Caldimonas thermodepolymerans: one gene and its partner. The protein of the gene in region 1 interacts with the protein of each later gene in a pairwise test. Links are inferred from orthologs where the notes say so. Each region holds a gene or a part of one and is shown in the gene's direction. Other genes may lie near its edges.

Region 1 (13,930 bases):
GACCTGGGACGGCATCATGAACGCGCCGGTGTCGCTGGACGACATCGTCTTCGCCGAGATGCTGTGGGCCGCGATGAAGGCGCTGTTCACCTCGGTGGCGATCGCGCTGGTGCTGGTGGCGCTGGGCATCAGCCGGGCGCCGACCCTGGTGCTGGCGCTGCCGCTGCTGTTCCTGGTCGGCATCACGTTCTCGTCGCTGGCGCTGGTGTTCAACGCGCTGGCGAGGAACTACGACTTCTTCACCTACTACTTCACCCTGGTGCTGACGCCCATGACCTTCGTCTCCGGCGTCTACTTCCCGACCGACCAGCTGCCGGGCTGGCTGCAGCAGGTCGCGCCGTGGCTGCCGCTGACCGCGGCCGTCGAGCTGGTGCGCCCGCTGGTGATCGGCCAGTGGCCGCAGCAGGTGGCGGCTCCGGCCGCGGTGCTGGCCGGGTACGCCGCGGTGGGGTACTACGTCGCGCTGGTGCTGACGCGCCGGCGGTTCTTCAAGTGAGCGAGGAGGGGCTGATGAGCGAAGTTCAGGGCCGTCCGCTGCTGGCCTTCAGCACCGTGGCCGACGAGGCCGCGGCCGCCGCGCTGGCGCGGCGCCTGCTGGAAGAGCGCCTGGTGGCCTGCGTCAACATCCTGCCGGGGGTGCGCTCGATGTACTGGTGGCAGGGCCGGATCGAGGAGGGCGGCGAGTGCCTGCTGGTCCTGAAGACCACCGAGGCGCGCTGGCCTGCACTGAAGGCGCGGCTGCCCGAGCTGCACGCCTACGAGGTGCCGGAGCTGATCGCGACGTCGGTCACGGACGGGCTGGAACCGTACCTGCGCTGGCTGGTCTCAGAGATGCAGCAAGGAGACAGGCCATGACCGGTGCCATCCGCTGGCTGCTGGCGGCGTTGCTGGCCCTGGGCCTGGCGGTGCTGGCCGGCGGCGTGCGGGCCGATGACGACGACGATTTCCTCGAGCCGGAGGTGGCGTTCCGCTTCGCCGCCGCGGCGCTGGACGAGCGCACGCTGGAGCTGCGCTTCGACGTCGCCGACGGCTACTACATGTACCGCGAGCAGTTCCGCTTCGCGGCCACGCCGCCCGCGGTGCTGGGCACCCCGGAGATCCCGCGCGGCGAGGTCAAGTACGACCGGACCTTCGAGAAGGACGTCGAGACCCACCGCGGCACGCTGCGCATCCGGCTGCCGGTGGTGCAGGCCGAGGGGCCGTTCCGGCTCACCGTGACCAGCCAGGGCTGCGCCGACAAGGGGCTGTGCTACCCGCCGATGGACCACCACGTCGAGGTCGCGCTGGCCGCCTTCGGCGCGCCGGCCAACCGGGTGGCGCTGCTGACCGAGGCGCAGGCCGAACGCTGGGGTGCGTCCGGCGGTCTGGCCGCCTCGCTGCAGTCGCTCACCGGTGCGGCGCCGGTGCCGGCGAACCTGATCAACACCCGCTCGCCCACCGACAGCGACCGCATCGCCGCGGCGCTGGAGAGCGGGCGGCTGCCCACCGTGGTGGCGGTGTTCTTCGTCGCGGGCGTGCTGCTGTCGCTGACCCCCTGCGTGCTGCCGATGCTGCCGATCCTGTCCTCGATCATCGTCGGGCAGGCCGAGGCCGACGGGCGCCCGGTCAGCCGGGGCCGGGCGTTCGGGCTGGCAGCCAGCTACTCGCTCGGCATGGCGCTGGTCTACACCGCATTCGGCGTCGCCGCGGGGCTGGCGGGCGAAGGGCTGGCGGCCTGGCTGCAGACGCCCTGGGTGCTGGGCGCGTTCGCCGCGCTGCTGGTGCTGCTGGCGCTGTCGATGTTCGGCTTCTACGAGCTGCAGCTGCCCTCGGGCTGGCGCGACCGGGTCCAGCAGGCCTCCGGGCGGCTGCACGGCGGGCGCTTCCTCGCGGTGTTCCTGATGGGCGGACTGTCGGCGCTCATCGTCAGCCCCTGCGTGGCGGCGCCGCTGGCCGGCGCGCTCGTCTACATCAGCCAGACCCGCGACGTGGTGCTGGGCGGGGCGGCGCTGTTCGCGCTGGCCGCAGGCATGAGCGTGCCGCTGCTGCTGATCGGCGCGTCGGCGGGGCGCTGGCTGCCGCGCGGCGGGGCCTGGATGGAGCACGTCAAGCACTTCTTCGGCGCGCTGCTGATCGCGGTGGCGATCTGGATGCTGCAGCCGGTGCTGCCGGGCTGGCTCGCGATGCTGCTGTGGGGCGCGCTGCTGCTGGTGGCCGCGGTCTACCTCAAGGTGTTCGACACGCTGCCGCCCGGCGCGCGCGGCTGGCAGCGCTTCTTCAAGGGCGTGGGCGTGGTGCTGGCGGTGCTGGGCGCGATCCAGCTCGTCGGTGCGGCCTCCGGGGGGCGCGATCCCTGGCAGCCGCTGGCCCACCTGGCCCGCGCCGAGGCCGCGACCGATGCCGGTCCGGGCTTCGAGCCGGTGCGCAGCGTCGAGGAACTGGAGGCCGTGCTGGCCCGCGCCGGCCGGCCGGTGATGCTGGACTTCTATGCCGACTGGTGCGTCTCGTGCAAGGAGATGGAGGCCTTCACCTTCAGCGACCCGCGCGTGCGGGCCAGGCTCGCCAATGCGCTGCTGCTGAAGGCCGACGTCACGGCCAACAACCGCGACGACCGCGCGCTGCTCAAGCGCTTCGGCCTGTTCGGGCCGCCCGGCACGCTGTTCTTCGACGCCAGCGGCCGCGAGCTGCCGCAGCTGCGCGTGATCGGCTTCCAGTCGGCCGACCGCTTCCTGCAGACCCTGGACGCCGCCGGCCTCTAGCCGGCGGGCTTGCCGAAGATCTCACCATGGTCTTGCGTTGCCGGCGAAAAACATGCTATAGTTTTGCTTTCCCGACGCGGGGTGGAGCAGTCTGGTAGCTCGTTGGGCTCATAACCCAAAGGTCGTTGGTTCAAATCCAGCCCCCGCAACCAAATTCCCGAACAGGCCCTCCTTGCGAGGGCCTGTTTTTTTGCGCCTGTTGCTCAGGGATTACCTTGCGTTGACGTCCGTTTGTAACGGTCGTTATCCTGCCTTCGCACCGGGAGGGGAGTGCCTGCCAGGAGGCGGCCGGGGCCAGGCTCCAGCTGCACGTGCCGGCCGCAGACTCCCCGGTCGTTTCGCGGGTGGTGCACCGCGTCAGTGTGGAGAGGGCTTCATGGCAGGGTATTTCGAACTCAAGACCGCGGCGAACGGGCAGTACGTCTTCAACCTGAAGGCGGCGAACCACCAGGTCATCCTGTCGAGCGAGACGTACAAGACCAAGGCGTCGGCGCTGGACGGGATCGCTTCGGTCCAGAAGAACGCGCCCAACGACGCGCGCTACGAGCGCAAGGAAGCCAAGGACGGCTCGCCGTACTTCGTGCTGACCGCCACCAACGGCCAGGTGATCGGGCGCAGCGAGATGTATTCGTCCAGGAGCGCCATGGAAAACGGCGTCGCCTCGGTGAAGGCGCATGCGCCCCAGGCCACGGTCAAGGACCTGACCGCCTGAGGCGGCCTCGGCAGGCGCGGCGCGCCCCCGTTGCCGCGCGCCTGCCCGGATCCCCGGCCGGCCGGGGAAACCGTCACGCAAATCTCACCGGTGTGCACGGGTAAAGATTGGCGTGCAAATGTTTCCCAGTAGGATCGGCGCCGTCTGTGGGGACGCCCGGACTTCCGCGTCCCGCACAGCGGCCAAGAAGCGTTCTCCCCCGCCTGCGCGCGGGGGATCTTTTTTAGCCTTCCTCAAGGCCCGCCCGGCCGCCAGGCGTCCGAGGCCAGCGGCGGGTACGGCAGAATGCCACAGCCGGGTCCGGGGGCCCGGTCGCTCCCTGCCCCCCAGGTCAGGACCAGGGTGGGGGCGTGCCGGCAGGGCACGCCTGCCGGCTTTCGGGCTGGTGCCGGTGCTGCGGCATTGCATTTGCCATACGAGGCTGCCTCGGGGCAGCCGCCGGCCGGCCGCGTGGCCCGGGCCGCGTGGCGGCAACGGCCGCTCAACGAACAACAAGGAGATCGCGTGATGGTGGACCAGTGGTTGCAGGCACAGTCCTTTCTCGGCGTGGTCGTCGACTGGTCGTCCACCCGCGCCCTGCTCGGGTTGTCGCTGGTCGTGATCGCGGGAGCGCTGATCGGCGAAGGAGTGTTCCGCTTCCTGGGGCTGCCGCGCATCGTCGGCTATTCGCTGGTCGGCCTGGGCGTGGCCGTCTCCGGGCATGGCGTGGCGGCCACCGGCGAGATCCCGCCGGTGGTGCGGATGATCCTGGACCTGGCGCTTGCGCTGCTGCTGTTCGAGCTGGGCGCGCGCGTGCGGCTGCGCTGGCTGCGCACCAACCCCTTCCTGCTGGTCACCAGCCTGGCCGAGTCGCTGCTGACCTTCGGCACGGTGTACCTCGCGATGCGCTACCTGGGCCTGGACACGCCGTCGGCCGCCGCAGTGGCGGTGCTGGCCGTGCCGGCCTCGCCCGCGGTGATCGCGCGCGTGGCCTCGGAGTTCGGCGCCGAGGGGCAGGTGACCGAGCGCGTCTACATGCTCTCGGCGCTCAACACGCTGTATGGCGTGTTCGCCAGCAAGCTGCTGCTGGCCTGGCTGGACCTGGACCAGGGGCAGAACCCGGTGCAGGCGATCGTGCAGCCGCTGTACGTGTTCGTCGGCTCCTTCCTGCTCGCCGGGCTGCTCGGCTACGGGGTGGCGCGCGTGGCGCGCGGGCTGGACCTGCGCAACGAGAACGCGACGCTGCTGCTGCTGGGCCTGATCACGCTGGCGCTGGCGCTGACCAAGACCTTCGGCTGGTCGACGCTGCTGGTGCCGCTGATGGCGGGCCTGTGGCTGCGCAACACCACCGAGCGCCCCTGGGTGTGGCCGCGCCACTTCGGCACCGCCGGCGGCGTGCTGGTGCTGATGCTGTTCGTGATCGTCGGGTCGGCCTGGCCGGTCGAGGGGCTGGCCGCGGGCGGCCTGCTCGCGCTGGCGGCGATGGCCGCGCGTGCCGCCGCGAAGTCGGCTGCGGTGTTCATGCTCGGCTGGTTCAGCGGGCAGTCACTGCGGCAGGGCGTGGGCGTGAGCCTGGCGCTGACCCCGCTGTCGGCCACCGCGCTGGTGATGTACGCCGACCTGCAGGGCTCGCATGCGGGCTTTGCCGCGCAGCTGGCGCCGGTGGCGCTCAGCTCGATCGCGATCATGGAACTGCTGGGGGCGCTGGCCGTGCTGGGCGCGCTGCGCAGCGCGGGCGAGATCGCCGCGCGCCGCCCCTGAACCGCCGGTGGACAGGAGACACATCGCATGACGCTCGAAGCCTTCGCACCGTCCCAGCCGCTCACCCTCGGGGTGGAGCTGGAACTGGCCATCGTCAACACGCACGACTACGACCTGTCGCCCAGCTCGGCCGACCTGCTGCGCCTGATGGGCAAGCGCAAGATCCCGGGCGACGTGAAGCCGGAGATGACCGACAGCATGATCGAGCTGTCGACCGGGATCTGCACCGGCTACGACGACGCGCTGTCGCAGCTGACCGAGATCCGCGACGCGCTGGTCGACTGCGCGCGCAAGCTCAACGTGGGGCTGTGCGGCGGCGGCACGCACCCGTTCCAGGACTGGAGCGAGCGGCGCATCTTCAACACGCCGCGCTTCCACATGCTGTCCGAGCTGTACGGCTACCTGTCGAAGCAGTTCACCATCTTCGGCCAGCACGTGCACGTGGGCTGCCCCGGGCCGGACGAGGCGCTGGTGCTGCTGCACGGGCTGTCGCGCTTCATCCCGCACTTCATCGCGCTGTCGGCGTCGTCGCCCTACGTGCAGGGCACTGACACAGGCTTCCATTCGGCGCGCCTGAACTCGGTGTTCGCCTTCCCGCTGTCGGGCCGCGCGCCCTTCGTGACCACCTGGGACGACTTCGGCACCTTCTTCGGCAAGATGACGCGCACCGGCGTGGTCCAGAGCATGAAGGACTTCTACTGGGACATCCGCCCGAAGCCCGAGTTCGGCACCATCGAGGTGCGCGTGCTCGACACGCCGCTGACGATCGAGAAGGCGGCGGCGCTGGCGGCCTACATCCAGTGCGTGGCGGCGTGGCTGTCGAAGGAGCAGCCGTTCCCGCTGGAGGAGGACGACTACCTCGTCTACACCTTCAACCGCTTCCAGGCCTGCCGCTTCGGGCCGGAGGGCACCTTCGTCGACCCGAAGACCGGCGAGCACCGCTCGCTGCGCGAGGACATCCTGTTCACGATGGGGGCGATCGAGCACCACGCGATCGATCTGAAGGCCGACGGCGCGCTGCGCTACCTGCGCAGCGAGCTGCAGCGCCACGGCAACGACGCCACCTGGGCACGCCAGGTGCACGAGCGCGAGCACCTGCTGGCCGAGGTGGTGCGCCAGCAGTGCCTGCGCTGGAGCGGCGACCTGGTGGTCTGAGGCGGGGTGCGTCGCCCGCGGCGGCGTGGCGCAGCGGCACTGCCCGCCGCACGAACCGTTGTTTTGCCGCCTAAGGCCGCGAGGAATCTGCAGCACCGGCCGGGCAAAGTCGCCGTTTTTCTGCGCCCAAAACGGTCAAAATGCTGGTTTTCAGATTTCTCACGAGGTTACTCTCTCATGCATACCTTGAGCCTTGCTATCCCCGCCTTCTGGCAGCGCGCCGCCATGCTGGTGGCGGGTCTCGTGCTGGCCGCCTGCGGCAAGCAGCCTGAGCCGGCTCCCGCCCCGGCGCCCGCCACCGAGGCCGCCGCGCCGGCCCCCGCGCCCGCCCAGGTCTACGTCGTCGGCACCGACGCAGCCTACGCGCCGTTCGAGTCGCAGGACGAGAAGGGCGAGATCGTCGGCTTCGACATCGACGTGGTGCGCGCCATCGCCGAGAAGGCCGGTTTCGAAGTCAAGTTCGTCAACACCCCCTGGGAAGGCATCTTCAACACCCTGCAACAGGGCGACCGCGACTTCCTCGTCTCGGCGATCACGATCACCGACGAGCGCAAGCAGACGATGGACTTCTCCGATCCGTACTTCGACGCCCGCCAGCTGATCGCGGTGCGCCAGGACTCGACGGTCTCCAAGTTCGAGGACCTGAAGACGCTGCGCGTGGGCGTGCAGACCGGCACCACCGGTGACGAGGTCGTGACCAAGCTGCAGGGCAAGAACAGCACGCTGATCAAGCGCTTCGAGTCCACCCCGCTGGCCCTGCAGGAGCTGCAGGCCGGTGGCGTCGACGCCGTGGTGGCCGACAACGGCGTGGTCGAGAACTACGTTGCCAACAACGCGAACGCGCAGTTCAAGACCGTCAGCGACGACTCGTTCGAGGCCGAGCAGTACGGCCTCGCGGTGCGCAAGGGCAACACCGAGCTGCTGGAGAAGCTGAACCAGGGGCTGGCCGCGATCAAGTCGGACGGCACCTACGACCAGATCTACGCCAAGTGGTTCGGCGCCAAGCCGGCGGCCGAAGCGCCGGCGGCGCAGGCACCTGCGGCCGAAGCGTCCAACTGAACGGCTGAGACCAGGAAGTCCCCATCGTGGATTTGCGCTGGGAGATCCTTGCCGGCTACGGGCCGCTGTTCACGGCCGGCCTGTGGATGACGGTCAAGCTCACGCTGGTGGCCATCACCGCGGGCCTGGCCCTGGGCCTGGTGCTGGGCCTGATCAGCAGCTCGCGCAGCGCCCCGCCGCCCAAGTCGGCGTGGGCGCTGGTGCTGCTGAAGCCGGCCCAGTGGCTGACGCTGGCCTACGTCACGTTCTTTCGCGGCACGCCGCTGTTCGTGCAGATCCTGCTGGTGCATTTCGCGCTGATGCCGACCCTGATCCAGCCCGAGCACGGGCTGCTGCTGTCGGGGCAGGCGGCGATCCGCTTCCGCCAGGAGCACGGGGCGTTCTTCTCGGGGGCGCTGGCGCTGACGCTCAACGCCGGGGCCTACATCTCCGAGATCTTCCGGGCCGGCATCCAGTCCATCCACGTCGGACAGACCCAGGCGGCCTACAGCCTGGGGCTCACGCATGCGCAGGCGATGCGCTACGTGATCCTGCCCCAGGCCTTCCGCCGCATGGTGCCGCCGCTGGTCAACGAAGGGGTCACGCTGATCAAGGACTCCTCGCTGGTCTCCGCGATCGGCCTGGCCGAACTGGCACTGGCCGCGCGCACGGTCGCCGGCGCCTACTCCCGCTACTGGGAGCCGTACCTCGCCATCTCGGCGATGTACCTGGTGCTGACGATGGTGCTGTCGATGCTGGCGCGCAAGCTCGAGGCGCCGGCCCACCTGCGCGGGCGCTGAGGCGCGCGCCTCCGACCCGAGTGCGTCGACGCCGGCCCGCAAGGCCGGCGTTTTTCATGGCGCCCTTGAAAAACCATGCCGCCATCCCCATTTGGGCGCCCGCTACCCTTTCCGAGAGCAAAGACGGAACACCGCACACCGGACACGCCATGGACAAACAGACCCTGTCATTCCAAGCCGAAGTCAAGCAGCTGCTGCACCTGGTGGCGCATTCGCTGTACTCGAACAAGGAGATCTTCCTGCGCGAGCTGGTGTCCAACGCTTCGGACGCCTGCGACAAGCTGCGCTTCGAGGCGCTGAACGACAACGCGCTGTACGAGGACCGGCCCAACCTGGAGATCCGCGTCACCTTCGACAAGGCCGCCAGGACCATCACCATCAGCGACAACGGCATCGGCCTGTCGGCGGACGAGGCGATCGCCAACCTGGGCACCATCGCCAAAAGCGGCACGCGCGAGTTCATGGACAAGCTCTCGGGCGACCAGCAGAAGGACGCGCAGCTGATCGGCCAGTTCGGTGTCGGGTTCTACAGCGGGTTCATCGTCGCCGACCGCATCACGGTCGAATCGCGCCGCGCCGGGCTCAAGCCCGAGGAGGGCGTGCGCTGGAGCAGCGACGGCACCGGCGAGTTCGAGGTCGAGACGATCACCCGGCCGCAGCGCGGCACCGACGTGATACTGCACCTGCGCGACAGCGACACCGACTTCCTCAACACCTGGCGGCTCAAGTCCATCATCAACCGCTACTCCGACCACATCTCGCTGCCCATCCTGATGCGCAAGGAGCAGTGGGACAAGGACAAGGGCGAGTACGTGCTGCTGGACGAGTGGGAGACCGTCAACCAGGCTGCGGCCCTGTGGGTGCGCCCGAAGAACGAGATCACGGAGGCGCAGTACCACGAGTTCTACAAGCAGATCAGCTACGATAACGAGCCGCCGCTGGCCTACACGCACAACCGGGTCGAGGGCCGCACCGAGTACACGCAGCTGCTGTTCATCCCGTCCAAGGCGCCGTACGACCTGTGGAACCGCGAGAAGCGCGGCGGCGTGAAGCTCTACGTCAAGCGCGTCTTCATCATGGACGACGCCGAGGCGCTGATGCCGGTCTACCTGCGCTTCGTCAAGGGCGTGATCGACTCGTCGGACCTGCCGCTCAACGTCAGCCGCGAGCTGCTGCAGGAAAGCCGCGACGTGAAGGCCATCCGCGAGGGCTCGACCAAGCGCGTGCTGGGCATGCTCGAGGACCTGGCCGAGAACCACAAGGACAAGTACGCCGCGTTCTGGAAGGAGTTCGGCGCGGTGCTCAAGGAGGGCATCGGCGAGGACCATGCCAACCGCGAGCGCCTGGCCAGGCTGCTGCGCTTTGCCTCCACCCATGCCGACGAGGGCGTGTCGTTCGCCGACTACGTCAGCCGCATGAAGGAAGGCCAGGAGGCGATCTACTACATCACCGCCGAGACGCTGGCCGCCGCGCGCAACAGCCCGCAACTGGAGATCTTCCGCAAGAAGGGCATCGAGGTGCTGCTGCTGACCGACCGGGTCGACGAGTGGATGCTCAGCCACCTGTACGAGTTCGACGGCAAGCCGCTGCAAAGCGTCGCCAAGGGCGCGGTGGACCTGGGCAAGCTGCAGGACGAGGAAGAGAAGAAGAAGGCCGAGGAAGCCGCGGCCGCGATCAAGCCGCTGCTGGAGCGCCTGAAGGAAACGCTGAAGGACAAGGCCAAGGACGTGCGCGTGACGACCCGCCTGGTCGACTCGCCCGCCTGCCTGGTGGGCGAGGAGGGCGACATCAGCGGACACCTGGCGCGCCTGCTCAAGCAGGCCGGCCAGAAGACGCCCGAGGTCAAGCCCATCCTCGAAATCAATCCCGAGCACGCGCTGGTCAAGCGGCTGGAGCGCACCGACCGCTTCGAGGACCTGGCCCACATCCTGTTCGACCAGGCGCTGCTGGCCGAGGGCGGGCAGCTGGATGACCCGGCCGCCTACGTGCGGCGCGTCAACGCGCTGCTGGCCGGCTGAGGATCGCGTCGCACAACGAAAAAGCCGCCCGAGGGCGGCTTTTGTTCATGCTGCGAAGACGCAGTCAGTCCTGGCGGCGGCGACGGCGGGCCATGAAACCGATCGCGCCGAGGCCGGCCAGCATCAGCGCATAGGTTTCCGGCTCGGGTACCGGGACCAGGCTGATGCCCACGACCAAGTCGTCATAGTCGGCGTCGTAGAGGTGGCCATCGTTGAAGCCGAGGATGAAGTCGTACTGGCCGTACGCCGGGTTGCCCGCACCGACCGCCGATCCCGGGACCACCACGTACGAGCCGTAGGCCGAGCTCGGGCCGCCGTTGGCGACGGTGTCACCATCGGTGAGGTCGGTGAACAGGAAGTCCAGCGGGCCGGCCGCCACGTCGAAGGTGTAGCTGGTGCCGACCGCGGTGGTCTGGTTGTCGATCACCGTGCCGCCGGCGAAGGTCAGCGTGTTGTTGTGCCACGCGTCGTCCTTCCCGAGGAAGGTGACGGTCAGCGTGCCGCCCAGCCCGGTGTCCAGCAGACCGTTGAACGTGCCGCTGGACAGCGTGCCCGTGTAGGTTGCCGGCGTGCCGTCATACCCCCCGAACGTGGTGTCCGGCCCGGACACCGAGAGTTGCGCGCTGGCTGCGGTGGTGGCCGCCGCAAGGCCTAGCGCCAGCAGATGACGTTTCATGCAGATCCTCCTGAAGGTAAGAGCCCGGTTCGGGCGATATCGCATGGGGCCCATTCAGGGTAGTCCCCTTGCGACAAGCTTCAGGCCCTCAAGTGAGGGTGCACTTTCGTCTCAGGCGGGCACGGTATTGGCTGTGACTGTTACGGCTCGGACGAGGTGTCCTGCATCGCCTCGACCTGCTCGCGCAGCCGCACGACCTGCTCGGACCAGTACGACGAGCTGCCGAACCAAGGAAACGCGGGGGGAAACGCCGGATCGGACCAGCGGCGCGCGATCCAGGCGCAGTGGTGGACGATGCGCAGCGTGCGCAGCGGCTCGATCAGCTGTAACTCGCGGCGGTCCAAAGACGCAAATTGTTCGTAACCTGCCAACACATCTGCGAGTTGTCGTTGCATTGCGGCGTGGTCGCCGGACAACAGCATCCACAGGTCCTGGATGGCCGGGCCCATGCGGGCGTCGTCCAGGTCCACGAAGTGCGGGCCGGCCGGCGTCCACAGGATGTTGCCGAGGTGGCAGTCGCCGTGCAGGCGCAGCGTGACGAGGTCCGGCACCGCGTCGAAACGCTGCGCGACCAGGTCCAGCGCGCGGGCGAGCGCGTCGTCCCAGGCCGGGCGCACATCGGGCGGCACGCAGTCGTGCGCGGCCAGCCAGTCGCGCGAGGCGATGCCGAAGGTCTGCAGGTCCAGCGGCGGGCGGTGCACGAAGGGCTTGCGGCGCCCGACGGCATGGAGGCGTCCGAGGAACCGGCCCAGCCATTCGAGCGTTTCCGGATCCTCCAGCTCGGGGGCGCGTCCCCCGCGGCGCGGGTAGACCGCGAAGCGGAAGCCGGCGTGTTCGGCCAGCGTGCTGCCGGCAGGCAGCGCGGGCAGGGCCAGTGGCGCGACCACCGGGATCTCCTCGGCGGCCAGCTCCAGCGCGAAGGCGTGCTCCTCGAGGATCTGCGCGTCGCTCCAGCGGTCGGGGCGGTAGAACTTGATGACGACCGCCTCGCCGCTGTCGAGGAAGGCCTGGAACACCCGGTTCTCGTAGGAGTTCAGCTGCAGCAGCCGGCCGTCACCCGGCAGTCCGGCGCGGTCGAGCGCGTCCAGCACCAGGTCGGGCGTCAGGCGGGCGTAGGGGTGCGCGGCGTCGGCGTCGCCGGGCGGGAGGAGGGGGGCAGGGTCGGACATGCGCCCATCCTAGCCGCAGTGCTCAGGCGGGGCGGCGGGCGTCGGCAGAGGGCGTGTCGACCACGACCGCGGCGATGTCCGCATCGCGCGGGGCGGGCGCCGGCGCCTGGGTGTTCAGCGGAGCGAAACCGCTTTCGATCAGCCCGTCGAGGCGGCTGTCGGGGGCGAAGAAGGAATCGGGATAGGCGGACTCCTGCCAGCCGGCGCGCTGCTCGCGGCGACGCTGCACGGTGGTCGACAGCGTCTGGCTGGCCTGGGCCAGCCGGGTCGGCGCCTCCTGCGGCGGCGGGGCGGCAGCCGCCACCGCGCGCGCATGGCCTTCCACGGCGAGCTGCACCTCGGCCAGCGACGGCAGCTGGTCGGCATAGAAGCGCAGGTACTGGACCCGGCAGGCCTGCAGCACCCCGGTCTTGATCGCGGTGGCGCGGCGCGAGGGCAGGTGGCGGCCCTCGATGTCGATGGCCGTCAGCACCCGGCCGTTCGGCGTGCACAGCGCGAAGGTGACATGCAGGGCGCTGATCAGGCTGTGCCAGTAGACCACGCGGGCCGGCTCGGTGGGCTGGGTGAAGCGCGTCAGCGGCAGCTTGGCCAGCACGATGTACTGCGGGAACGCCTCGCGCAGCTGGCGGTGCATGCGGCGCTCGTCGGCCGTGAACACCGGGCGCAGCATCAGGTTCCATTCCCGCGGCAGCGGCACGGCCCGCTTGCGGCTGGTCAGCCAGAGCACGACTCCCGCGCCCAGCGCGGCGGCGCTCGCCAAGGCTGCGATCAGGACCAGGGTCTGCATGACGTCGGAAGCGGAGAAAGAACGTCGAAGGCCGCGGCCGGCGTGCCGCAGGGGGAACGGTCCATGATATCGACGCGGCCGGCGCGCCGGCACCGCCTATACGGGGGAGCGCAAGGGCTCACTTGCGGCGGCAAGGCCCGTCGCGGCTCACTCCAGGCCGCTGATGCGGTGCGTGCCGACGTTGGCCCGGACTTCGGCGATGCCTTCCAGCAGCTTGGCGAAGCGCTGGGCGTGCCGCTTGAGCTGGTAGTCCACCTCGGCGGCCTGGCGTTCGAACAGCTGCTCGACCCGCGTGCCCAGGGTGTCGGGCGGCAGCCGCAGGTAGGCCTGCGCTTCGCTGCCGTCGCGCTCGACGATCGCGCCGGCCTTGCGGGCGATCTTCAGCATCGCGGTGTTCTCGCTCAGCGCGTGGATGTACAGGGTGTCGATCTTGCGGTTGCGGGCGTGGATCACGGCCCGCTCGAACAGCCGTGCGCCGAAGCCGCGGCCGCGCGCCTCCTTGGACACCGAGACGCCGAACTCGGCCATCGCCGGCTGGCCCGGGCGCTGCGGCGCCGGCTCGTAGGCCAGGTGGGCCACCGCGATCAGCTGCAGGCGGCGGTTGAAGATGCCGAACACCTCGTCGCGGTCGAAGTCCAGCGACTCGACGTACTGGCGGATACGGTCGTCCGAGGTGACCTGGCCGAAGCGCAGGTAGCGGTCGTGGTCGTCCAGCGCCAGCAGATGCGCGAGAATGCGGCTGCGGTGCCGCGGCGCCAGCGAGCGGATCGGCACCCAGGCAAAGCGGCGCGCCGCCGAGCGCGCGGGTGCGGCCGGGCGGTCGTGGCGGTCCTGCCGGTAACCCGGTCCGCCGAGCACATCTCCAGGGAAGCCCATCTCCAACTCCGATTAGGGTAAACCCTAGGATACACCACCCAGGCCCGGATTGCAGCGGTTGCTGTGGCGAGCCCGCAATTCCTTGCGGGCTTGCGCGTGCTTTGGGTATACTGCAAGGCTTTCCCGACTTCAACCCAGGGAAGGCTTTGTCCTGCCGTGACAACAGGGGCGCATCCGCGGGCCTGTTGCCAGCGTAGGGAGGGGCAAGGTCGATGCCTAAG
Region 2 (13,955 bases), 1.2 Mb from region 1 along the record:
GGTGATGCAGCTGACCATCGCGCCTTCGGGGGCGGTGGTGAACTGCCGCATCGTCTCCAGCGAGCTCAACGCGCCCGACCTGGAGAGCAAGCTGCTCGCGCGCGTGCGCCAGTTCGACTTCGGGGCCAAGGACGTCGAGCAGATGGTCGTGACCTGGCCCGTGGACTTCCTGCCGTCATGATCGTGCGCGCCGCCTTCACCGATGCGGCCGCGCTGCACCTGCGCGCACGGGCGCTGGCCTGCCGGCGCGGCGCGCGGCTGCTGTTCCGGGACCTGCACGTCGAGCTGCACGGCGGCGAGCTGCTGTGGGTGCGCGGGCACAACGGCAGCGGCAAGACCAGCCTGCTGCGCCTGCTCGCGGGGCTGGCGCCGCCCGCGGAGGGCAGCGTCGAGTGCCTGGCCGGGCAGCCGCTCTACCTGGGGCACCACAACGCGCTGAAGGACGAGCTGAGCGTGGCCGAGTCGCTGGCCTTCCTGCTGCGCCTGCAGGGCAGCGCGGCGGACCCGGCGAGCGTCGCCTGGGCGCTGGACCGCATGGGCCTGAAGCCGCTCGCGCCGGCGCCGGTGCGGCTGCTGTCGCAGGGGCAGCGCCGCCGCGTCGCGCTGGCGCGGCTGGTTGCCGCGAGCGCGGTCGCCACGTGGCTGCTCGACGAACCGTTCGACGCGCTCGACCTGGAAGGCTGCGCGCGCCTGCACGAGCTGATCGTCGCGCACCGCCGGCGCGGCGGCAGCGTGCTGCTGACCAGCCACCAGTTCGTCCAGTGGCCGGGGCTCGCGCCGCGTGAGCTCGACCTGGACGGGCTGCCGCACTGAGGAGGAGCAGGGGCCGTGAACCCGGGTGCGCTGTGCTGGACCCTGTACCTGCGCGAGCTGCGGCTGGCCTCGCGGCGGCGGCTCGACCTGGTGCTGCCCTGGGCCTTCCTGGTCGCCGCGGCGGTGGTGTTCCCGCTGGCCGTCGGGCCGGAGCCCGAGCTGCTGCGCCGCATCGCGCCGGGCGTGGTGTGGGCCTGCTCGCTGCTGGCGGCGCTGCTGTCGGTCGGCTCGCTATACGCCGGCGACCATGCCGACGGGTCGCTGGAGCAGATGCTGTGCAGCGGCCGGGGCGCCGGGGTCGTGGTCGTCGCCAAGGTGCTGGCGCACTGGAGCCTGACCGGCGTGCCGCTCGCGCTGCTGGCGCCCGCGGTTGGCGCGGCGCTGGGCCTGCCCGCGTCGGCCTGGCCGGCGCTCGGTGCCTCGCTGCTGCTCGGCACGCCGGTGCTGAGCCTGCTGGGGGCGCTGGCGGCCGCGCTGACGCTGGGGCTGCGCGGTTCCCTGCTGGTCGTGCTGCTGGTGCTGCCGCTGGCGGTGCCGGTGCTGGTGTTCGGCACCGGCGCGGTCGCGGCCGTCGAGGGCGGGCAGTCGCCCGCGCCGTACTGTGCCTTGCTGGCCGCCGTGCTGATGCTGACCGCGCTGGTCGCCGTGCCGGCCGGCGCGGCGGCGCTGCGTCTGTCGATGGAGTGAGGATCGTCATGCGCTGGACTGCCTGTGCCGCCCCGCCGCGCTTCTACGCGCTGGCCGGCGCCCTGGTGCCCTGGCTGTGGACCGTCGCCGCGCTGTGTGCGGCCGCGGGCCTGTACATCGGCCTGTGCGTCGCGCCGCCGGAAGCGCGCCAGGGCGAGGTGTACCGCATCGTCTACATCCACGTGCCGGCGGCCTGGATGTCGATGTTCCTCTACGTGGTGATGGCGGGCTGGGCGGTGCTGGGCTGGACGCTCAACGTGCGCACCGCCGACATCCTGGCGCGCTCGCTCGCGCCCACCGGCGCGATGTTCACCGCGCTGGCGCTGGCCACCGGCGCGCTGTGGGGCCAGCCGACCTGGGGCACCTGGTGGGTGTGGGACGCGCGGCTGACCTCCGAGCTGATCCTGCTGTTCCTCTACCTGGGCTACATCGCGCTGGCCGAGGCCCACGAGGACCCGCGCCGCGGCGACCGCGCGGCCGGGCTGCTGGCCATCGTCGGGGTGGTCAACGTGCCGGTGATCTACTTCTCGGTGCAGTGGTGGAACACCCTGCACCAGGGCGCCACGGTGCGCTTCGACGCGGCGCCGCGCATGGCCACCGTCATGTTCGTCGCGATGCTGCTGATGACGCTGGCCTGCTGGGCCTATGCGGCGGCCGTGAGCCTGACGCGTGCCCGCGCCATCGTGCTCGAGCGCGAGGCGCATGCCGCCTGGGCGCAGGCGCTGTCCGGCGCGAGGGGCGTGGCATGAGCTGGGAACACGTCACGGCGCTTCTAGCCCTGGACGGTCACGGGGGCTACGTCTGGGGCGCCTACGGCCTCGCGCTGCTGGCCGTGCTGCTGGAGGGCTGGCTGGTCGCGCGCCGGCGCCGGCGCGCGGTCGGCCTGGTGGCGCAGCTGATGGACGGGGAGGGCGCACGATGACCCCGCGCCGGCGCCGCCTCGCGACCGTGCTCGGCCTGCTGGCCACGGTGGCGCTGGCCGCGACGCTGGTGGTGCAGGCCCTGCGCAGCCACCTGGTCTTCTACTACTCGCCCAGCCAGGTGGCCGCGCGCGAGGCACCGGCCGGCCGGGCATTCCGCATCGGCGGCCTGGTCGAGCCCGGCAGCGTGCGGCGCGACGGGCTCAAGGTGCAGTTCGTCGTCACCGACACCGCGCAGTCGCTGCCGGTGCGCTACGAGGGGCCGCTGCCGGACCTGTTCGCCGAGGGGCAGGGCGTGGTGGCCCAGGGGCGGCTCGGCGAGGACGGGGTGTTCCTGGCCCGGCAGGTGCTGGCCAAGCACGACGAGGACTACGTGCCGCCGCCCGCCGCCCAGGCGGTGCGGCAGGCCGCGCACGGAGGACGGCCATGATCCCCGAGCTGGGCCAGGTGGCCCTGCTGCTCGCACTGGCCGTCGCGCTGGTGCAGGCGAGCGTGCCGCTGGCCGGGGCGGTGCGCGGCCGCGCCGACTGGATGGCGCTGGCGCGTCCGGCCGCGGGCGTCGGCTGCCTGCTGGCGGCCACCGCCATGGCCTGCCTGGTCGCGTCCTTCGTGCGGCTCGATCCTTCGGTGGCCTACGTGGCACGCCATGCCGATGCGATGCTGCCGACCGGCTACCGGATCGCGGCTGCCTGGGCCGGCCACGAGGGCTCGATGCTGCTGTGGCTGCTGATGCTCAATGCCTGGGCCTGGGCGGTGGCACGCGGCAGCGCCGGGCTGCCGCCGCCGTTCGTCGCACGCGTGCTGGCCGTGCTGGGTGGCATGGCGGCAGGGCTGGCGCTGCTCATCCTGGGCGTGTCCAACCCGTTCGGGCGCCTGTGGCCGGCGCCGCTGGACGGGCAGGGGCTCAACCCACTGCTGCAGCACCCCGGCATGGCGTTGCACCCGCTGCTGCTCCACACCGGCTACGTGGGCCTGGCGGTGACCTTCGCCTTTGCGGTGGCAGCCCTGCTCGAAGGGCGCCTGGATGCCACCTGGGCGCGCTGGGTGCGGCCCTGGACCACCGCGGCCTGGGGCGGCCTGACGCTCGGCATCCTGGCCGGCAGCCTGTGGGCCTACGACGTGCTGGGCTGGGGCGGCTGGTGGTTCTGGGACCCGGTCGAGAACGCGTCGTTCATGCCGTGGCTGGCCGCGACCGCCCTCATCCACGCCCTGGCGGTCACCGAGAAGCGCGGCGCCTTCAAGGGCTGGACGTTGCTGCTGGCCCTGCTCGCGTTCTCGCTGTCGCTGCTCGGGACCTTCCTGGTCCGCTCGGGCGTGCTGAGTTCTGTGCACGCGTTCGCCACCGACCCGCGACGCGGGCTGTCCCTCCTGGTCTTCGTGCTGCTGGTGGTGGGCGGCGCGCTGGCGCTGTATGCCGCCCGCGCGCCACGCCTGGGCCTGGGCGCGCGCTTCGGCCCGGTCTCGCGCGAGAGCCTGCTGCTGGCCCAGACCGTGCTGCTGGTGGTGGCGATGCTGACCGTGCTGCTCGGCACGCTGTATCCGCTGGTGATCGAGGCGCTGGGTGCCGCACCGATCTCGGTCGGCGCACCGTACTTCGAGACCGTGCTCGCGCCGCCGCTGCTGGCGATGCTGTGGCTGCTCGGGCTGGGCGTGCGGCTGCCCTGGAAGCAGGCGACGTGGCGCGACGCGTGGGGGCGCATGCGCCGGCCCGGCGCCTTGGCGCTGGGTGCGGCCGCCGGCGCGGCCTGGGTGACGGGCCGCAGCGCCCCTGGCATCGTGCTCGGCTGGGCGCTGGGCTGCTGGATCCTCGCCACCCTCGTGGCGGACCTGCGCGAGCGCGGGGCCAAGGGGCGCATGCTGCGCCTGCCGCGCGCGGCAGCTGGCATGCACCTGGCGCACCTGGGCGTGGCAGTGTTCGCGTTCGGCGTCTGCATGAGCGGCGACGTGCTGCAGCGCGACGCGAAACTGGGCATGGGCGACAGCGCCGGGCTGGGCGGCCACGTCTTCACCTTCCGCGGGGTGCGTGACGTGCACGGTCCCAACTACCTGGCGCAGCAGGCGCTCATCGACGTGCACCGCGACGGCCAGCTGGTCGCGCAGCTGACGCCGGAGAAACGCCTGTACCACCATCAACGCAGCCCGGTCACCGAGGTGGCCATCGCACGCGGCGTGGTGCGCGACCTGTACGTCGCGCTGGCCGAGCCGGTCGACGGCGGTGCGGCATGGATCGTGCGGCTGCGCCTGCAGCCCTTCGTCAACTGGATCTGGGCCGGGGCGCTGCTGATGGCGCTGGGCGGGGCATTGGCGGCGAGCGACCGGCGCTACCGCGGCCGGGAGCATCGGCACGACGTGCCGGCGCCAGCGTGGCAGGAGGCGCGCGCATGAGGGCCCCGCGTCACGCCGTGCCGCTGGCGATCTTCCTCGTCGTGGCCGCGCTGCTGTGGCGCGGGCTGGCCCTGGAGTCACGGGCCGGTCCGGCGCCGCAGCTCAACCAGCCCCTGCCGGCGTTCGCGCTGCCGCGGCTGCATGCACCGTCGATGCTGCTGACGCGCGAGGACCTGCGCGGGCGTGCCTGGGTGCTCAACGTCTGGGCCTCGTGGTGTGCCACCTGCCTGGAAGAACACGCGCTGTGGGTCGAGGTGTCGCGCACCCACGCGGTTCCGCTGATCGGGCTCAACTACAAGGACCGGCGCGAGGATGCGCTGGACTGGCTGCAGCGCCACGGCGACCCGTACCGGGCCTCGGTGATCGATGCGCAGGGGCGCGTGGGCCTCGACCTCGGCGTCTACGGCGTGCCGGAAACCTTCGTCATCGATCGCGACGGCGTGGTGCGCTTCCGCCACGTGGGCGCGGTGACCGACGAAGTGCTGCGCACGCGCCTGTTGCCCCTGCTGGAGTCGCTGCATGAATGAGTGGCGCGTCCTGCCTTGCATCGTGTTGCTGGCCGGCTGCGCCGCGGGGGTGCGGGCCGCGGAGACCGGCGTCGAGCTGGAGGCCCGGGTGATGCGCATCGCCGCCGAGCTGCGTTGCCCGGTCTGCCCCAACGAGTCCGTCGCGGAATCGCAGGCGGGCCTGGCGCGCGACCTGCGCGAACAGGTGCGGCGCCTGCTCGCCGAAGGACGCAGCGAGCAGGAAGTGCTGGCGTACATGAGCGCACGCCATGGCGACGCGGTGCGTTACCGTCCGCCATGGAGCGCGAGCACCTGGGCATTGTGGGCTGCCCCGTCCGTGCTGCTGGCCGGCGGCATGGCCTGCCTGTGCGTCGCGCTGCGGCGCCGGCAACGGCTGGATGCCGCCCGGTTCGAGCCCGATCCCGGGGAGGGGGCGCCGCGATGAGCGCGTTCCTCGTCGCCGCCGGCACGTTGGGGCTGCTCGCCTGGCTGGGCCTGGTCCGCGCACGCTGGGCGGGGCCTGCGGTGCCACGTCCGTCGTGGCCGCTGATGGCGGGGGTGGCGTGCCTCCTGGCGGCGGTCGGCGCCGGGGGCTACCTGGCAGTCGGGTCGCCGCAGCGGCTTGCGGACGACCCGGCCGCCGTGCCGGGGGCCGGGCCGTGGGGGGAGGCGATCCGGCAACTGCAGCACGAGCTCGCCGCGCACCCGGACGAGGTGCGCCTGTGGGTGCTGCTGGCGCGCGCGTACGCGGCCGCGGGCGAACCGGTGCCGGCCGCGCAGGCGTTGCAGCGGGCACGCGCCTTGCGGCCGCGCGACGCCGGCTTGCTGGCCGACCATGCGGACTTTCTCGCCCGGCTGCAGGGCTCGCGCCTGGACGGCGAGCCGATGCGGCTGGTGCAGCAGGCCCTGGCGCTGGACCCTGACCAGCCCCAGGCGCTGGCGCTGGCCGGGGCTGCGGCCTACGCGCGGCGCGACTTCGTGCAGGCCGCGCGCCACTGGGAACGGCTGGCCGCGTTGCGCGCAGACGATGCCGCCCTGGCGCAGCCGTTGCGTGAGCGCGCCGCGCAGGCGCGGCAGCTGGCAGCCGCGCGCGGCGACGGGCCGTCCCCTGCGTCGCGACCATGAAAAAAGCCCATCGCGGGAGGCGATGGGCGAACAAGAGGAGAACAGCTTGGACGCGAGGCCGAGGTCCCGCACGGCCTCGCGGGTCGGGCAGGACCGCTTACAGTCGGGCCGACTGCATGTAGCGGTCGAACTGCGCTTCCGTGAAGCGGAACCAGAGGTTCTGGTCGCGGCGGAAGGCGGCGTAGTCGCTGTAGATCTTCTTCCAGGCCGGGTTCTTGGCCGAGAGTTCGGAGTACAGCGCCATCGTTTCCTTGAAGGCCGCATCCATCGTGTCCTTCGGGAACGGCATCAGCTTGACCTTCTGGGCCACCAGCTGCTTCAGCGCCTCGGGGTTGCGGCCGTCGTACTTGGCCTGCATGTCGAGGTGGGCGTGCGACGCAGCGGCCTCGACGATGGCCTTGTACTCGGCGTTCAGCGACTCGTAGGCCTTGGTGTTGATGTAGAAGGCCAGCTCCAGGCCGCCTTCCCACCAGCCGGGGTAGTAGTAGTACGGCGCCACCTTGTGGAAGCCGAGCTTCAGGTCGTCGTACGGGCCGATCCATTCGGCGGCGTCGATCGTGCCCTTCTCCAGCGCCTGGTAGATCTCGCCGCCGGGGATGTTCTGCGGCACGCCGCCCAGGCGTTCGATCACCTTGCCCGCGAAGCCGCCGATGCGGAACTTCAGGCCCTTCATGTCGGCGAGCGACTTGATCTCCTTGCGGAACCAGCCGCCCATCTGGGCGCCGGTGTTGCCGCCCGAGAAGTTGATGATGTTGTAGTTCGCGTAGAACTCGCGCATCAGCTTCATGCCGTTGCCTTCGTGCATCCACGCGGTCATCTGGCGCGAATTCATGCCGAAGGGAATGGCGCCGCCGATGGCGAAGGTGTCGTCCTTGCCGAAGAAGTAATACGGCGCGGTGTGCGCGATCTCGACGGTGGCGTTCTGCACGCCGTCGACGACCCCGAAGGCGGGCATCAGCTCACCGGCGGCATGCACCGTGATCTGGAACTTGCCTCCGGTCATTTCGCTGACCTTCTGCGCGAAAACCTCGGCACCTCCATAGATGGTGTCCAGCGTCTTGGGGAAGCTGGACGCCAGGCGCCAGCGCAGGGTGGTTTGGGCGTGAACCACGGCCGGAGCGATGCCGGAGGCCAGCACCCCGGCCAGGCCGGCACTGCGGATGAACGATCGGCGTTCCATGTGTTCTTGATCCTCTGTGTAGGTGAGACGTGGATGGAAGCGGTGCGGTGCAGCCCGGGTAGGGCCGCACCTCTGCCGAAAAAATTCTAGGGATCGAAGCGGGCGTGCCGGCAGAGGAATACTCCTCCTGTCGGTTCTACGTAGAACGGGCCAATTTTTAGGTGGTATTCAGCCAACCTGTGCTTGTATCGGCAGGATGCGCAACGCGCGGCGCGCGCCTCGTCGTGCGAGATGCGCACACCGCCGCCTGCCGCTTCCTCAGTGGTGATGATGGCCGCCGGTGCCGTGCCCGCCGGCAGGCTGGGCCGGTTGCGCGCGCATCTCGACCTTCACGGCCACGGTCACCTCGCCGGCGCGTTCGAACCGCAAGGTCAGCGGCACGCTCTCGCCCGCCTTGAGCGGGGCGCGCAGCCCCATGAACATGACGTGGTAGCCGCCCGGTCGCAGCTCGACGGTCTGCCCGGCCGGCACCGGCAGCTCGGGGATCTCGCGCATGCGCATCACGTGGCCGTCCATCGTCATGCTGTGCACTTCGGTCGATGCGGCCACCGGCGAGTGCGCGGACAACAGCTTGTCGTCCACCTCGCCGCGGTTGGCGATCTTCATGAAGGCCCCGCCGGACTGCTGGCCGGGCACCGTGGGCCGTGCCCACGGATGGTCGATGTGCAGGGGGCCGACGCGGTAGTCATGCGCCGCCGCGGGCAGGGTGAAGGCGGCCAGCAGCGCCGCCAGGGCGAGGGAAGGAAATCGCAGGTTCAGGTTCATGTCATTGGTCCTCGTTGGAGACAAGGCGAGCAGGGCAAGCCGGACGACCCGGGTCGAGCGACGGGCTGGTGCGGTCCCCATCGCGGCTCGCTTCGGAAAGCAGGCGTGGCCGGCGCGCCGCCGCGTGCGTCGGGGCGCCGGCGGCGGGGCTGGCGTCGGCTCAGGCGAGGACCGGCGGGCCGTGCTTGCGACGCGCAGCCCAGTCGAAGGTGCGGTCGCGCGCAGGGGCCGGCAGGGCCCGGGCCGGTGGATGCGGCGCGCGGGCTGCGGCGACGGCCAGCGGATCGGCCGCGGACGGGGCCGGGGTGGCGAGCGACAGGGCCGCGGTCAGGACGCAGGGGTCGCCGCCCGGCAGGGCGGCGCTGTCGTCGCGTCCGGCGTCGGTGGTCTCCGCCGCGGTCGGGAGCATCTCGTCGAGGGCCACCGTCTGCAGGCCGTAGACGGTGCAGATCTCGACCAGGGCGCGGCCCTGCGCCTGCGCCGCGCCGACGGCCAGCAGCGGCACCGCCGCCTTCAGCAGCAGTGCGGCAGCCAGCGCCCAGAAGGCCAGGCGGGGAAAGCGGCGTCGCCGGATCATGGCGCGATTGTGCCGGAAAGCGCAGGCGCCCCGCGACGGCGGCAGGCCCGCCCGGCGGGGTGGGGGTGTCCCGGGCTGCCTGTGCGGGCCATGGCTGCCGCGCGCGGCGTCGGGAGATGGAAAGGCGGGAAGAAAGCAAATGCCCGCACGAGGCGGGCATTTATCGGGACGCAGACGCGATCAGATCGCGAGGTCTTCCAGGGTTTTGCCGGAGGCCAGGGCCTGCTCCACCCATTTCGGCTGACGGCCGCGACCGGTCCAGGTTTCACCGGTCTCCTTGTTGCGGTATTTCGGCGCCACCTTGCTGCCCTTCGTGGAGCTGCTCTTGCCTCCCACTTTGCTGCCCAGGTCAGCCAGGGTGAGACCGTACTGCGCCATCAGCGACCGGATCTGGGCGATTGCATCGGCAATCTCCTGTTTGCGCGCGTTCTCGATTTGCTTTTCGAGCTCGGCCTTCTGTGCAAGGAGTTCCTGGTAGGTTGCCATACGAATATGCTCTGCAATGGTTGGAGGAAGTGGGCTGTACGAACGGCGCGATAATACTGCGCCCCATATCGGGGTGCAAGCGATATCGGAGACAGCCTGATTTGCCCCCGGGTGAATTCCGCAGTGCAGGATATTTCGGTGGATGCAAAGACGCCCGCGCGGCGAACCGGGCGGGCGTCCAGGCAGGAGGCGAGGGCAGGGATTACTTGAAGCCCACGCGGTCCAGCATCTGCTGCACCTTGGCCGTGTTTGCGCCTACCACCGAGATCGGGATCAGTTCCGTCTTGAATTCGCCCATCGAGTCCAGGGCCGGGTTCGGCACCTTCACGGTCGGCACGGCCGGATATTCATTGTTACCGTTGGCAAAGTAAACCTGCGCCTCGTCACTGGCGAGGTATTCCAGGAACTTGATCGCCGCCTCGCGGTTCTTTGCGTGACGGGCCACGGCGCCGCCCGCGACGTTGACGTGCGTGCCCCAGCTTTGCTGGTTGGGGAACACCACCCCGGTCTTCTCGACCACCGCGCGGTCCTCGGGCTTCTTCGAGCGCATCAGGCGCGCGTAGTAATAGCTGTTGGACAGCGCCACCGCGCATTCGCCGCTGGCGACGGCGCGGATCTGGTCGGTATCGCCGCCTTTCGGATCGCGTGCCATGTTGGCGACCACCCCCTTGGCCCATTCCTCGGTCTTTTCCGGGCCCAGGTGTTCCATCAAGGCACCGATGAGCGAAAGGTTGTACGGGTGCGAACCGGAGCGGGTGCAGACCTTGCCCTTGTTTTTCGGGTCGGCCAGTTCCTCGTAGGTATCGACGTCGGCCCGTTTGACCTTGATCTTGTTGTAGACGATCACGCGGGCACGCGTCGAGAAACCGAACCAGGCCGAACCTTCGCCCTTGTCCTCGCTGCGCAGGTTGGCGGGAATGCGCTGCTCCAGCACGGCCGAGCGTACCGGCTGGAACAGGCCCTCCTGCTCGGCCCGCCACAGGCGGGCGGCATCGACCAGCAGGATCACGTCCGCCGGGCTGGCCGCACCCTCGCTGCGGAGCCGCGCGATGATGCCGGCGTCGTCCGCCTCGACGCGGTTGATGCGGATGCCGGTGGCCTTGGTGAAGTTGGCGTACAGCGCCTCGTCGGTCTGGTAGTGACGGGCGGAATACAGGTTCAGCACCTGCTCCTGCGCGGCGGCAGGCGCACCCAGCGTGGCGGCCAGCGCAAGGGCAGACAGGGAGATGGCAACACGGCGCATCGGGAGATCTCCTAGTTGGGAACTGAGCGTATTGTAGGAGTAAACAAGAATCATTCTCGCAATGAATTTCCTTGAGCTCCCGAACCACCCCTGGGCCTTCGTGTGACTTTTGCCGCTTGTCGCGTGGCAGACCCCTGACCATCATGCCCGGCGTGAGCAGCAGCCAACCCCATCCCAGCAGCGGCGGTCGCCGGATGCGCGTGCGCCGGCATGCCAAGGTCAGCACCTTGCCGGCACTGGAATGGCAACCACGTGCATTGCTGGTGGGATGCGAGCGGGAAGAGCGCCTGTACCTGCGCACGCGCCTGAGCCTGCACCGGGTCGAGGTGTGGGAAACCGAGGCGGTCGAGCAGGCGATCGACCATTGCGCCCAGAACGAGGTGCACCTGGTCGTCATCGATGCCGACGTGCTGGGAGAAGCGACGCTGCCCTTGTGTCGCCAGCTGCGGCGCCCGCATCCGTGCTGGGCGCCGCCTGAGGTGCTGGTGGTGGGTTCGCCGGGGCAGGGCCGGCGCTGGCGGCTGCGCGGGGCCCTGGCGGGGGCGCACTGGCTGCTCAAGCCGCTGCACCCGCGGGCGCTGCAACGGCAGCTGTCGCGGCCGCTGCGCCTGGAGCAGCTGCCGGCCGGGCTGCGCCCTCCCTCGCTGTTCGGCTGATCAGCCGTTGTTGGCCGGCGGCACGTAGCCGGCCGGTTGTTCGGCGCCGTCGCCGAAGAAATACCTTTCCATCTGGCGCGCCAGGTACTGGCGGGCGCGCTGGTCGGCCAGGTTGAGCCGGTTCTCGTTGACCAGCATGGTCTGGTGGCGCAGCCAGCCCTGCCAGGCTTCCTTGCTGACGTTCTCGTAGATGCGCTTGCCCAGTTCACCCGGGTAGGGCGGGAAATCGAGGCCTTCGGCCTCCTTCTTCAGATGGACGCATTGCACCATGCGGGGCATGTCGGACTCCTGTGGTTGTCGTGGGGGAAGGCCGGCTCAGGTGAGCCGCTTGACCAGCACCTGCGAGCGCCGGTCCCAGTCGTACTTGCGCTTGCGCGCCTCGGGCAGCCAGTCGGGGTCGACCTGCTGGAAGCCGCGCTTGATGAACCAGTGCATCGTGCGCGTGGTGAGCACGAAGATGCTCTCCAGGCCCATGGCCTTGGCGCGCTGCTCGATGCGCTTGAGGATGCGCTCGCCGTCGCCCTGGCCCTGCACCTGCGGCGAGATGGTCAGCGCGGCCATCTCGCCGGTGCGCGCCTCGGGGTAGGGATAGAGCGCCGCGCACCCGAAGATCACGCCGTCGTGCTCGATGACGGTGTAGTAGGAGATGTCGCGCTCGATCTCCGTGCGCGAGCGCTTGACCAGCGTGCCGTCGCGCTCGAAGGGCTCGATCAGCTGCAGGATGCCGCCCACGTCGTCGGCGGTGGCCTCGCGCAGGCTCTCGAGCTTCTCGTCGACGATCATCGTGCCGATGCCGTCGTGGGTGTAGACCTCCATCAGCAGCGCGCCGTCCACCGAGAACGGCAGGATGTGGCTGCGCTCGACGCCGGCGCGGCAGGCCTTGATGCAGTGCTGCAGGTAGAACGCCGTGTCGGTGGGCTGGTGCGGTGCCGGCAGCGAGGCGAGCAGCCGCTCGGCCTCGGCCAGCGACATCTCGGTGTCGATCGGGCTGTCCGGGTCGTCCGGGTTCTCGCGGATGCCGGGGATCTCGGTGAGGAACAGCAGCTTGTCGGCCTGCAGCGCGATCGCGGTGCTGGTGGCCACGTCCTCCATCGTGAGGTTGAAGGCCTCGCCGGTGGGCGAGAAGCCGAACGGCGACAGCAGCACCACCGCGCCGGTGTCCAGCGCGCGCCGGATCGCCATGCCGTCGACCTTGCGCACGACGCCGCTGTGCTGGAAGTCGATGCCGTCGACCACGCCCACCGGGCGCGCGGTCAGGAAGTTGCCCGAGACCACGCGCACCGTCGCATTGGCCATCGGCGTGTTGGGCAGCCCCTGCGAGAAGGCGGCCTCGATCTCGAAGCGCAGCTGGCCGGCGGCCTCCTGCGCGCAGTCCAGCGCCACTGCGTCGGTGATGCGGATGCCGTGCGAGAAGCGCGCGGGATGACCCTTGGCCTTGAGCTGCTCGTTCACCTGCGGCCGGAAGCCGTGCACCAGCACGAGCTTGATGCCCATGGCATGCATGATCGCCAGGTCCTGGACGAAGGCGTTGAGCTTGCCGGCGGCGATGCCTTCGCCGGCCATCGCGACGACGAAGGTGTCCCCCTTGTAGGCGTGGATATAGGGCGCCACCGAGCGAAACCACGGAACGAAGGTGTGCGGGAAGACAAGGTTCATCGGCGGGCTCTGCAGCGCGAAGCAAACGGCTTTTGAAATAATCGACGATTTTGCACGAACCCCTTCGATGACGGATTCCCGGCAGTCGTTGCCTGCGCCGCCAGCACGGTCGAAGCACGGGCCGGGTGCGCGGCCGGCGCGGCAGGCCCACCCGATTCCTCCGATCACCTTTCCCGAATCGCTGCCGGTCAGCGCCCGGCGCGAGGAGATCGCGCGCGCGATCGAGCAGCACCAGGTGGTCATCGTCAGCGGCGAGACCGGCTCGGGCAAGACCACCCAGCTGCCCAAGATCGCGCTGGCGCTGGGCCGCGGCCTGGGCGCCGGCGGCCGCGGGCTGATCGGCCACACGCAGCCGCGGCGCATCGCGGCCTCCAGCGTCGCCAAGCGCATCGCGCAGGAGCTGAACTCGCCGCTGGGCGAGATCGTCGGCTACAAGGTGCGCTTCCAGGACCGGCTGTCGCCGGGCGCCAGCGTCAAGCTGATGACCGACGGCATCCTGCTGGCCGAGACGCAGACCGACCCGCTGCTCAAGGCCTACGACACGCTGATCATCGACGAGGCGCACGAGCGCAGCCTCAACATCGACTTCCTGCTCGGCTACCTGCGCCAGATCCTGCCGCACCGGCCCGATCTGAAGGTCATCGTCACCTCGGCCACCATCGACGCCGAGCGCTTCGCGCAGCATTTCGCCTCGGCGCGTGGGCCGGCGCCGGTGATCCACGTCTCGGGGCGCCTGTATCCGGTCGAGCAGCGCTGGCGCCCGTTCGAGGAGGACCGCGACTACGACCTCAACGACGCCATCGCCGACGCGGTGGACGAGCTCTGGCGCGAGGGGCCGGGCGACGTGCTGGTGTTCCTGCCCGGCGAGCGCGAGATCCGTGACGCGGCCGAGCACCTGCGCAAGCACCACCCGCCGGGCGTGGAGATCCTGCCGCTGTACGCGCGCCTGAGCCAGC

Evidence for each region.
Region 2: the proteins of dsbD (region 1) and IS481_RS10215 interact in binary tests that used the Escherichia coli proteins (3 or more experiments, as listed by UniProt). The link is inferred for Caldimonas thermodepolymerans from one-to-one orthologs.

The regions. Positions count from the first base shown.
Region 1 is NZ_CP064338.1:3,329,593-3,343,522, reverse strand. Bases 321-3,294 are described here. They hold dsbD (protein-disulfide reductase DsbD), read left to right. Parts: upstream 321-851; coding sequence 852-2,738; downstream 2,739-3,294. Other genes in these bases: IS481_RS15730 (YegP family protein), read left to right, coding at 3,115-3,294; cutA (divalent-cation tolerance protein CutA), read left to right, coding at 511-855; IS481_RS15750 (ABC transporter permease), read left to right, coding at 321-496. Also shown: more of IS481_RS15750, read left to right, coding at 1-320; more of IS481_RS15730, read left to right, coding at 3,295-3,450; IS481_RS15725 (cation:proton antiporter domain-containing protein), read left to right, coding at 3,958-5,190; IS481_RS15720 (YbdK family carboxylate-amine ligase), read left to right, coding at 5,218-6,345; IS481_RS15715 (basic amino acid ABC transporter substrate-binding protein), read left to right, coding at 6,523-7,404; IS481_RS15710 (amino acid ABC transporter permease), read left to right, coding at 7,431-8,183; molecular chaperone HtpG, read left to right, coding at 8,333-10,201; IS481_RS18430 (PEP-CTERM sorting domain-containing protein), read right to left, coding at 10,266-10,877; IS481_RS15695 (serine/threonine protein kinase), read right to left, coding at 11,018-12,046; IS481_RS15690 (DUF2726 domain-containing protein), read right to left, coding at 12,069-12,833; IS481_RS15685 (GNAT family N-acetyltransferase), read right to left, coding at 12,981-13,709. UniProt on the Escherichia coli protein: Required to facilitate the formation of correct disulfide bonds in some periplasmic proteins and for the assembly of the periplasmic c-type cytochromes.
Region 2 is NZ_CP064338.1:2,181,788-2,195,742, reverse strand. The notes cover bases 3,568-6,566. They hold IS481_RS10215 (DsbE family thiol:disulfide interchange protein), read left to right. Parts: upstream 3,568-4,801; coding sequence 4,802-5,332; downstream 5,333-6,566. Other genes in these bases: IS481_RS10200 (TRAP transporter substrate-binding protein), read right to left, coding at 6,534-6,566; IS481_RS10205 (tetratricopeptide repeat protein), read left to right, coding at 5,753-6,436; IS481_RS10210 (cytochrome c-type biogenesis protein), read left to right, coding at 5,325-5,756; IS481_RS10220 (heme lyase CcmF/NrfE family subunit), read left to right, coding at 3,568-4,805. Also shown: IS481_RS10250 (AgmX/PglI C-terminal domain-containing protein), read left to right, coding at 1-181; heme ABC exporter ATP-binding protein CcmA, read left to right, coding at 178-813; heme exporter protein CcmB, read left to right, coding at 829-1,500; heme ABC transporter permease CcmC, read left to right, coding at 1,509-2,249; heme exporter protein CcmD, read left to right, coding at 2,246-2,422; cytochrome c maturation protein CcmE, read left to right, coding at 2,419-2,850; more of IS481_RS10220, read left to right, coding at 2,847-3,567; more of IS481_RS10200, read right to left, coding at 6,567-7,616; IS481_RS10195 (copper chaperone PCu(A)C), read right to left, coding at 7,875-8,381; IS481_RS10190 (DUF2946 family protein), read right to left, coding at 8,542-8,958; IS481_RS10185 (H-NS histone family protein), read right to left, coding at 9,139-9,444; IS481_RS10180 (Fe(3+) ABC transporter substrate-binding protein), read right to left, coding at 9,647-10,687; IS481_RS10175 (response regulator), read left to right, coding at 10,840-11,343; IS481_RS10170 (oxidative damage protection protein), read right to left, coding at 11,344-11,622; argA (amino-acid N-acetyltransferase), read right to left, coding at 11,659-12,999; ATP-dependent RNA helicase HrpA, read left to right, coding at 13,067-13,955. UniProt on the Escherichia coli protein: Involved in disulfide bond formation. Catalyzes a late, reductive step in the assembly of periplasmic c-type cytochromes, probably the reduction of disulfide bonds of the apocytochrome c to allow covalent linkage with the heme.